2 regions of the Psychrobacter sp. SZ93C1 genome follow, and region 2 is predicted to be linked to the other one. Evidence: predicted binding sites of a transcription regulator. Region 2 holds the regulator's gene; the other holds the start of a gene.
What was found. The regulator PhoB, encoded in region 2, activates phosphate uptake and scavenging genes when phosphate is short. The targets are predictions, from matches to a motif close to TGTCATNAANCTGTCATAA.
Positions count from the first base shown of each region.

Region 1 (5,096 bases), on a different contig from region 2:
GGTTCATGGCGACATGGCCTGGTCCTTCAACCATGACTTGCACATCGTGCTCCCATGCCACTTTGGTCAGCTCACCCAAGGTTTTGAGCTCGCTAAATTGCGCTTCGTCATTGGCATCTTGCAAGCAACCAGGGCGTAGGCCATCACCCAAACTAAAGGCCACATCGTAGGCTTTCATAATCTCACAGATGTCTTCAAAGTGCGTGTACAAGAAGCTCTCTTGTTGGTGCACCATACACCACTGCGCCATGATAGAGCCGCCGCGAGACACAATGCCTGTTAGGCGTCCGGCAGTCATCGGTACATAATCCAACAGCACACCTGCGTGAATGGTGAAGTAATCAACGCCTTGTTCGGCTTGCTCAATAAGAGTGTCGCGGAAGATTTCCCACGTGAGGTCTTCTGCCACGCCGTCGACTTTTTCTAATGCTTGATAAATCGGGACAGTACCAATCGGTACTGGCGAGTTACGAATCAACCATTCACGGGTTTCGTGAATATGGTTGCCAGTAGATAAATCCATGATGTTATCTGCACCCCAACGCGTAGCCCATGTCATTTTAGACACTTCTTCATCAATAGAAGAACCCAGTGCTGAATTACCGATATTGGCATTAATTTTTACCAAGAAATTACGTCCGATAATCATCGGTTCAGATTCTGGATGGTTGATGTTGTTTGGAATAATCGCGCGACCTGCCGCTACTTCGCTACGCACAAATTCAGGGGTGATAATTGTCGGAGTGTTAGCACCAAAGTTCTCACCATCGTGCTGACGCATATCGGTCAGCTCATGCTGCTTTTGCGTTTCGCGAATGGCGATATATTCCATTTCTGGGGTAATGATACCGCGACGTGCGTAGTACATTTGCGTGACGTTGCCAGCTTTGCCATCGACATTTTTGGCACGGCGAGGTTTATCAATATGAGCAAATCTAAGGTTGGCAGTACTGATATCGCGGGCGCGTGCCAGTCCGTATGAGCTAGATAAACCATTGAGCTGCTCAGTATCACCGCGCTCCGCAATCCAGCCTTCACGCAGTTTCGGCAAGCCTTTTGTCAAATCAATATCGACGTTGGGATCGGTATAAACACCTGATGTGTCATAGACATAAAATGGTGGGTTTTGCTCCCATTCACCTTCAGAAACGCCTTGCACAGGAGTAGGGTCAAGCGTTATTTCGCGCATGGGTACTTGAATATCAGGGCGTGAGCCTTCGATATAGACTTTACGAGAGGCGGGGAGTATGCGGTGCAAGTCGCGAGCATCTTCTTCGAATCGCGCATCACTTGCTGTGCGATGAGCTGGTGTTTTTAGCGCATCAGCTTTTTTATCGGCTTTACTGTTGGTCGTTTGCGCTGGCTCTGAAGCCAAAAGGGTATCGTCAGCTGGGATATGAATTTTGGCTGCTTGTGTATTGGAAGGGGCTGCTTGTACATTAGAAGTTGTCATATGCTGTCCTAGCGTGTTGGTTTTTGAATAAAAGCAACACCGCCAGTAGCTGCGGGGGTAGCATTTGTAATTTTGGCAAGTTCAGCTCATGAGCATCATTCGCGACTAAAACTGAGTGATATAGTCGTGAATGATACTCATCAAACGTTGGACGCAGCTTTGTATCAGTCTTCACTATTTAGTAGTACATCACGCACACTAAGATAGTAATGAAGATAAAAAGGCATTTCTGCACGTCCTTTGCTATAAATAACAAAGTGCTTAAGACTTCCCTGCGTCGGTACTAACCGCATCAGGTTCGGCGGGTGATCTCTCAGCGAATGTATTAGGGCGACTACTTTAATAAAGCGAGCCAATAATACACCGCACCCCGAGTCTGTCAGTGTTGTGAATCTTCTTCATACTAACAAAATTCTGCTATGAGGGCTAATGGTATTTGGCCATAGATATTCCAGTCTACATAGCAGATTTCAAATCTGTGATAAGCACAGAACATGAGCACCCTTCGATAAGCGCTCTTTAATTATTACTTAATAAATGCGCTGTAATAAGTAGGCGCATCTTTATTCTTCTAAGACTCCTTGAATTGCACATTTATTACAGCAAATGAAAGATTCATAAGGTTGTCATTAAACTGTCATAAAAACTTGGCAAGATAGCACGCATGTCACAAACAATGCTTTTTTGTATCGTTGTTAAACTTTAGGAGTCTTACATGCGTTATTCGTTATTAGCAGTGGCCGTTAGTTGTACATTAGTGCTTACGGCATGTAATAAATCGACTGAAACGGCAGAGTCAGCTGCTGATAGTAGCGCTGTCAGTACTGAGGCAACCACTCAGACAGCATCTTCTTCTACAACAGGTTTTAAATCTGCTGAGAATATCGCAATGAATATCACGGGTGCAGGCGCATCGTTCCCGCAGCCTATCTATGCCAAATGGTCTTATGACTACAATGGTGCGACTGGTGGTCAAGTCAATTATCAATCAATTGGCTCATCTGGTGGTATCAAACAAATTCAATCAAAAACTGTCGATTTCGGCGCTTCTGATGCACCGATGACGCCTGAAGAGTTAGACGAAGCAGGCTTGATTCAGTTTCCAACCGTTATCGGTGGTGTTGTACCTATCGTAAACATCGATGGTGTTGAGCCTGGTCAATTACAGTTAGACGGTACAACGTTAGCAGATATCTATTTGGGCAAAATCAGTAACTGGAATGATCCGGCTATCAAAGCAATGAACCCAGATTTGACCTTGCCTGATGCTGCTATTACTACCGTATTCCGCTCAGACGGTTCAGGCACAACCTTTAACTTCACTGATTACTTAGCCAAAGTTTCAACAGACTGGAAAGACAGTGTCGGCGTTGATAAGACTGTGAAATGGCCAACCTCTGCGACTGGTGCAGGCGGTAAAGGTAACGAAGGTGTATCAAGCTACGTAAACCGTATGAAAAACTCTATCGGTTACGTTGAGTATGCTTATGCCAAGCAAAACAAAATGTCACACACAGCGCTAAAAAATGCTGCGGGTAACTTCGTGCAACCTTCTGCAGAAACCTTTGCAGCAGCTGGTGATATCGACTGGTCACAGCAAGAAGGCTTCTATAAAGTTATTACCAACTCTGAGACTGAGCAAGCATGGCCAATCGCTGCTGCAACCTTTATCTTAGTACACAAGCAACCAGAAAATCCTCAGCAGGTTGCTGGCGTGTTGAACTTCTTTGATTGGGCCTATACCCAAGGCGATGATGATGCCATGGCACTAGATTACGTTCCATTCTCTGATACGGCTGTTGCCTTATTCAAAGCCAAATGGAATGACGTAAAAGGCAGTGATGGACAACCAGTCTACAAGCCAGCTCAGTAACGGTTATCTACTAAATACGCTTTATGAGTCACCCTTTCGAATAACTATTCTCCGGTAGTTATTTGAGAGGTTTTATCACAGTCAGTTTGATCCTAAGCTTGCTGTGATAAAACCCAATAAAGATTTCTAATATTTTGACTCAACCCTATTCAATGCTGAGACACTTATGAATGATTTAAGGTCCCAATTGGCTAAACAAAAACGTTACGATTTTTTGTTTGTTAATGCAACCAAAGCTTTTGCCATTCTTGTTCTAATGTCTTTAGGTGGTATTTTAGTTTCATTGATAGTCGGCGCATGGCCGAGCATTCAAGCATTTGGTTTGGGTTTTTATACCAGTAATAACTGGGATACAGTCGGCAATGAGTACGGTGCATTAGCGCCTATTTACGGCACGTTGGTGACGTCCTTTATCGCTATCTTAATTGCCGTTCCAGTCAGTTTTGGTATTGCCATATTTTTGACTGAGATGTGCCCAAAGTTCTTAAAAAAGCCCCTTGGTATCGCTATTGAGCTGTTGGCTGGTATCCCTTCTATCATTTACGGTATGTGGGGATTGTTTGTATTTGCCCCTTTCTTTGGTGATCACATTCAGCCATGGTTCATTGAGCACATTGGCCCACTGCCTATCATCGGTAAGTTGTTTGAGGGCGCGCCAATGGGTCTGGGTATGTTCACAGCATCCCTTGTACTTGCCATCATGATTATTCCGTTTATCGCAGCCACTATGCGTGATGTCTTTTCTGTCGTGCCCGACCTGCTGAAAGAGTCGGCTTATGGAATGGGTGCGACGACTTGGGAGGTCATGTTCAAGATTATCCTGCCATATACCAAAGCAGGTGTGGTAGGTGGTGTCATCTTGGGATTGGGTCGTGCATTGGGCGAGACCATGGCAGTGACCTTCTTGATTGGTAACGCCTTTAATATCAGTCCAAGTCTGTTTACGTCAGGCGTTACGATTACGTCAGCCTTGGCCAATGAATTTGCAGAAGCGTCGAGTGAGCTACATTTGGCTTCCTTACTACATCTGGGCTTAATCTTGTTTGTCATTACCTTCATCGTGCTATCGCTTGCTAAGCTGATGCTCATGAGTATGGATAAAAAAGCAGGCAACTGATCGTCTCCAAACGGATTGATTAGACCTTGATAGATATTGATAAAAGATATGGGAACTAAATATTATGCCTGCTAACAATGCAACTAACGCAATCAATGCACCGTCACCGCTGAACACTGGCTTTGAAGGGCGTTATAACAGAAGCTTATATAACAAGCGCCGCTGGGCCAATAAATTGGGTCTAGGGTTCGCTATGGCTGCGATGGTTTTTGGTTTGTTTTGGCTGTTTTGGATTTTGCTTACGCTTTTAGTGGAAGGTTTTCAGGGCATGGTACAACTGCCTATCTTTACTGCTGATACGCCACCGCCTATGAGTGCTGGCGGGTTACGCAACGCGATTGTCGGTTCAGTCATGTTAGCGTTTTCAGGGTTGTTTATCGGGGCACCTATCGGACTGATGACAGGTATTTATTTATCTGAGTTTTCTCAAGGTAGCATGCTTGGTAAAGTCACACGATTCTTAAATGATATTTTGTTATCGGCACCATCTATTGTCATCGGCCTGTTTATTTATGCGCTTATGGTAAAAGGTCAAAGTTTCTCTGGTTGGGCGGGCGCATTGGCATTGGCATTGATTGTCATCCCTGTGGTCGTGCGTACGACTGAGAATATGCTGAATCTGGTTCCTAATAGCATTCGTGAAGCAGCCTATG
Region 1 covers NZ_JADYWY010000001.1:193,527-198,622, forward strand. The annotation lists gene thiC (phosphomethylpyrimidine synthase ThiC) at 1-1,453, opposite strand, end outside; TPP riboswitch at 1,706-1,836, opposite strand; gene pstS (phosphate ABC transporter substrate-binding protein PstS) at 2,169-3,326, shown strand; gene pstC (phosphate ABC transporter permease subunit PstC) at 3,493-4,443, shown strand; gene pstA (phosphate ABC transporter permease PstA) at 4,508-5,096, shown strand, end outside.
Region 1: a site for PhoB is predicted at 2,078-2,096, ahead of pstS (phosphate ABC transporter substrate-binding protein PstS). Genes of this name have one in related genera too.

Region 2 (5,096 bases):
AAGAGCAAGAGACAGGCGATAGTAAAGAAACGCAGCTGCTAAAAGTAGTCGATCGTTTATTGCCTTTTTTACTCAATCTAAATACCGAAGGAAAAACATGGATTGAGCTGGGTGTCACTCGCTCGCAAGTGAGCGGTGCACATGCATTTATCAAAGACAGCTTCCCTAGCATTCATGACTGGTTATCAGAAAATATCAAATACGCGACTCAGCAAGGGTGGTTGATTGATTTGTAAAGGGACAGGATGATTGTTTAAACATTTTGCAACTTAGCTATCATTTGCACGTGCTACAGTACTGGTGATTGGTTCAACCAAAAAGAGATTGTTAAATGAGATTATCTATAACTTATAGAACATTATGTACATCGCTGGTCTTGGTCAGTGTATTAGGCTTGGCACAAATGGCTCAAGCCGCGACCTCCATCAGTAGTGGTAATAAATTGGCGCACGATGCCAAAAAGCAAATTGGGGTTACCACCAGTTATGATCCCGCTTATCGTAAATTAGAGTTTCCGCGTGGTGATGTGCCGATAGAAAGCGGTGTCTGCACTGATGTCATCATCAGAGCGTATCGTCTGCAAAACATTGATCTACAGCAATTGGTCAATCATGACATGAAGTCCAACTGGTCAAGCTATCCAAAGAATTGGGGACTGAAATCGACTGATAAGAATATTGACCATCGTCGTGTGCCCAATCTGGAAGCATTCTTTGAGCGTCAAGGCCAGACATTATCAATTACGGATAAAGACAGCTTTCAAGCGGGAGATATCGTGTCATGGCGTTTGCCAAAGAGTAACTTGCCGCACATAGGCATTGTCTCGGACAAAGTAGCCGCGGATGGCACACCGTTGATTATTCATAATATCGGCAGCGGTACGCAAGAGGAAAACATCCTATTTGCCTATCCTATCCATAAGCACTTTCGATATTAAGGTGATTTGAATGTCCTTCAATACTGAAGCGCTTTCGTTATGAGCTATTATTTTTAATAATTAGTAAAAAGTAATCAATGAAAAGCCCCGTTAAGCGTTATGATTTACGCTTAACGGAGCTTTTATTTTTTGCAGCTCTTGTTTTGGGAGTCGGTAGTACATTTATTTGGTATCGGTATTGCCCAATAATTGTCCCATTTGTACAACACTATTGGCTTTCATACTGTCTTGCCAAGCAGCTTTTGCGGCTTTTGGTAGCACTACAATGGCGGTTGAGCCTAAGTAAAAACGGCCAAGTTCATCACCTTTCTCAAAGCTCATGTCATGGTCGGCTTCTTGGATATCATCGGTACGTGAAATCTTGCCTGTCGCTACCGTCTCGATACCAGCGACAATCATCGCTCCGACCATCACCACGGCTGCTTTGCCATACTTAGTATCAAACATACAAACCAAACGCTCATTACGTGCAAATAAGTCAGGCACGTTATCGGCAGTAGTGTTATTGACCGAAAACAGCGTACCCGGTACGTAACGCGTCTTGGTTAAAGTACCATCGAACGGCATATGGACGCGGTGATAATTACTAGGTGCTAGATAAACAGTCGCAAAGCTACCATCAGCAAAATACTGGCCGTCTTCGCTATCAGCAAGTAGCTGCCCGACATCGTAGTAGCGGCCTTTGGCTTGGAGCAGTTTATGGTCTTCGATTTGACCCAACTGAGAGATAACACCATCCGCAGGGCTGACGATGCCGTCAGCAGTCGTATCGATAGGGCGAGCATCGTCTTTTAGTTCACGAGTAAAAAAATCATTGAAACTTTCATAGGCATTAAAGCTCTGGCGCTCATACTCGTCTAAACTGACATGATAAGCTTTAGCAAAGCTACGGATAAATGCGCGTTTGACGTAAGGGTGGCGACTTGCGGCTAGACGGCCTGCAACTTTACTTAGCTGCTGCTGCGGGACAAGCTGTTGCAAGGTGGTGAATAAATTCATAATGAGGTTACCAAAGTAAAGTTCAATGTAATAATTAATGGGCAAATGAATGGCTGCATTTTATCATGGACAGCATGTTATTGTATGAGCATAATCTGTAAGGAGTCAGTAAATGAAAGCACTTATACAACGAGTGAAGGGTGCGAGTGTCACCATTGATGAACAGTGTGTCGGTACTATTGAGCAAGGTGTGTTGGCATATATTGGTTTGGGTCATGATGATACGCTACAAAGCGCGCAGAGAATGGTCGATAAAATTCTGACTTATCGCATCTTTGAAAATGATGATGACCCTGCCAAATATGGTAAATTAGATAAAAACGTCCAGCAAGTAGCTGGTGGATTGCTATTAGTATCACAGTTCACTTTGATGGCAAAAACCGATAAAGGTCGTCGCCCTGACTTTGGTGGTGCAATGGCACCCGATATGGCACAGGCATTGTTCGCACAATTGGTCGCTTATGCCAAAACCCAGCATACGAATGTGGCCACTGGTCAGTTTGGTGCTGACATGCAGGTATCGAGCATCAATGATGGGCCGCTGAATTTCTTATTAGAGGTAAAGTAAATCATCGGATTCAATATTAAGGATAAGGCATTTCAAACAAATGTCATTAAGCTGTCATAATTAATCCGTTTAATAGATAAAATATAGCGAGCACCTATCGCCTTGTTTATAAGTTGAGTTTTGTCATCTAACGCTGAGAATACCGTATGTATAATGAGCAAATTTTGATTGTTGAAGATGAACCTGCGATTCGTGAGATGATCGTAATGACACTAGAAATGGCTGGATTTGATAGCTTACAGGCAGCCGATGTATCAGAGGCGCATCAGCAAGTCGTCGATCATAGGCCTGCGCTTATTTTGTTAGATTGGATGCTGCCCGGAGATAAAAGCGGTGTTGATTTTTGCCGTATGCTCAAAAATGATGAGATATTGTCCGAAATCCCCGTCATTATGCTGACAGCCAAAGGTGAAGAAGATAGTAAGGTTCACGGCCTTGATGCCGGTGCTGATGACTATATGACCAAGCCCTTTTCGACACGTGAATTGATATCAAGAATCAAAGCAGTGTTGCGCCGTAGTAGTGCGCTCAGTAGTGATAAGCCTATCGAAATAGGCAATCTGAGCCTAGATACAAAGAGCCAGCGCGTGACAGCCACAGGCAAAGTCATCGAAGTTGGCCCCACTGAGTATCGATTATTGGCATTCTTTATGAGTCATCCAGAGCGCGCTTATACGCGGACACAGCTGCTAGATCAGGTATGGGGTGGCAACGTTTATATTGAAGATAGAACCATTGATGTACATATTAAACGTCTGCGTACATTACTGCGCCCACATGACTGTGATAAGTTGATACAGACGGTTCGTGGTACAGGCTACCGGTTTTCTAGCTTTATTGAACCCAGTTAGTTGACCCTAAAAGTGCCTTGGCAATCGTGGCCCAATATAGCGAATAGTGGTAAGGATAATAAATGAGCAATACTATGCCAATAGAAAATAACCAGCAGGGCACGTTAGAGCCAACCTCTCAGAAGCATGCAACGGATCAACTTAAAAAAATCAGCAGCGCCGTACAAGCATTAAGAGATGCAGTGATTTTAATTAATGGTGATGATGGTTTGGAGTGGTGGAATCAAGCGGCAGAGGATTTGCTGCTATTGCAAGTAACGGATAAAGGTCAAAGTATTTTTGACTTCATCAGCGCCCCTGAATTCCGTCAATATTATCAGTCCACAACGATACCTAACGATGGCGTTCATATAGAATCATGGCGAGATGCTAAGCGCTATCTAAAGTGTGAAATTACACCGTTTGGTGATGAAAAGCTGCTCATCATTTATGACGTGACACGATTGCATAATTTAGAAGAAATGCGCCGCGATTTTGTCGGGAATGTCTCGCATGAATTGCGTACGCCACTGACCGTAATGATGGGGTATTTAGAAAACTTCTCACATCAGCCAGATATGCCACCGCATTGGCGTCGTGGTTTTGAGTTGATGACTCAGCAGACGGCTCGCATGAATAGAATTGTAAATGATTTGCTCTTGTTATCTCGCATTGAAATCGAGGAGGCTCATGAGCTGACTTATATTGATATGACCAAGCTGTTGACTCATGTTTATGATGATGCGCAAGCCTATAACCAATCATATGGCCATACCATTCATTTGCAGATAGATACTTATGACGGGCTACAAGGTTCAGAGATGTACTTAAATAGTGCATTGTCTAATTTGGTGATCAATGCCATTAAATATACCCCAAAAGGTGGCGATATCTCCATCAGCTGGACCAAGACGTCAGAAGGCTGCAAGTTCGCTGTTGAGGACAATGGTATTGGCATTGCACCGCAGCATATTGAGCGTTTGACGGAGCGTTTTTATCGTATTGATAAAGGCCGTAGTCGTGCCACAGGTGGTACAGGTCTAGGCTTAGCGATTGTAAAACATGTCCTATATCAACATGAGGCGAAATTACAAATTGACTCGGTAGAAGGGGTTGGCTCCACATTTAGCATGGTATTCCCAGCAGCTTATGTTCGATCTGCTCCTACGAGTTAAAATCGCAAATATTACTAATTTATAGACGGATAATATGCCCTAATTCTTTTGCAAAAATGGATACGGGTTCACAGCGCTACCATTGATATATATCCCATAATGGACATGGGGCGGTGTGCCTTTTGCATTGCCACTATCACCAACATAACCAATGATATCACCAGCATTCACCCAGTCGTTGGGAGCAATATCGGCATAATCTTCTAAATGCGCATAGTAGTGTCCTGCGCCGCCAGGTCCAACGATGACCACCACGCGACCACCCAAATTATTTTCACCTACTTTGCGGACGATACCTTGCGTTGTCGACTGTATCGGCGTGCCTCGCGCTGCAAAGATATCAATACCTTCATGCGAGCGGCCTTGACTACGCGCAGCACCCCAAGTATCCGTTAGATTCTGCTCTGGTAACGGCGAGGGTAGACTGTCTTCTGTAGGCAGTGCTTGCTGCAATAGACTCAACTGTTGCCACTTTGACACAACGAATGACTGTGTTTGTTGACTGATACTTGGCAGTAGTTTGTCTAATATAAACAATAGCATCACCAACACAGCAGCTCTAATGAGCACGCTTAGTACACGGCGTA
Region 2 covers NZ_JADYWY010000011.1:38,956-44,051, reverse strand. The annotation lists gene I6E83_RS13150 (HD domain-containing protein) at 1-236, shown strand, start outside; gene I6E83_RS13145 (DUF1287 domain-containing protein) at 332-937, shown strand; gene asd (archaetidylserine decarboxylase) at 1,100-1,936, opposite strand; gene dtd (D-aminoacyl-tRNA deacylase) at 2,049-2,504, shown strand; gene phoB (phosphate regulon transcriptional regulator PhoB) at 2,651-3,355, shown strand; gene phoR (phosphate regulon sensor histidine kinase PhoR) at 3,430-4,509, shown strand; gene I6E83_RS13120 (M23 family metallopeptidase) at 4,549-5,096, opposite strand, start outside.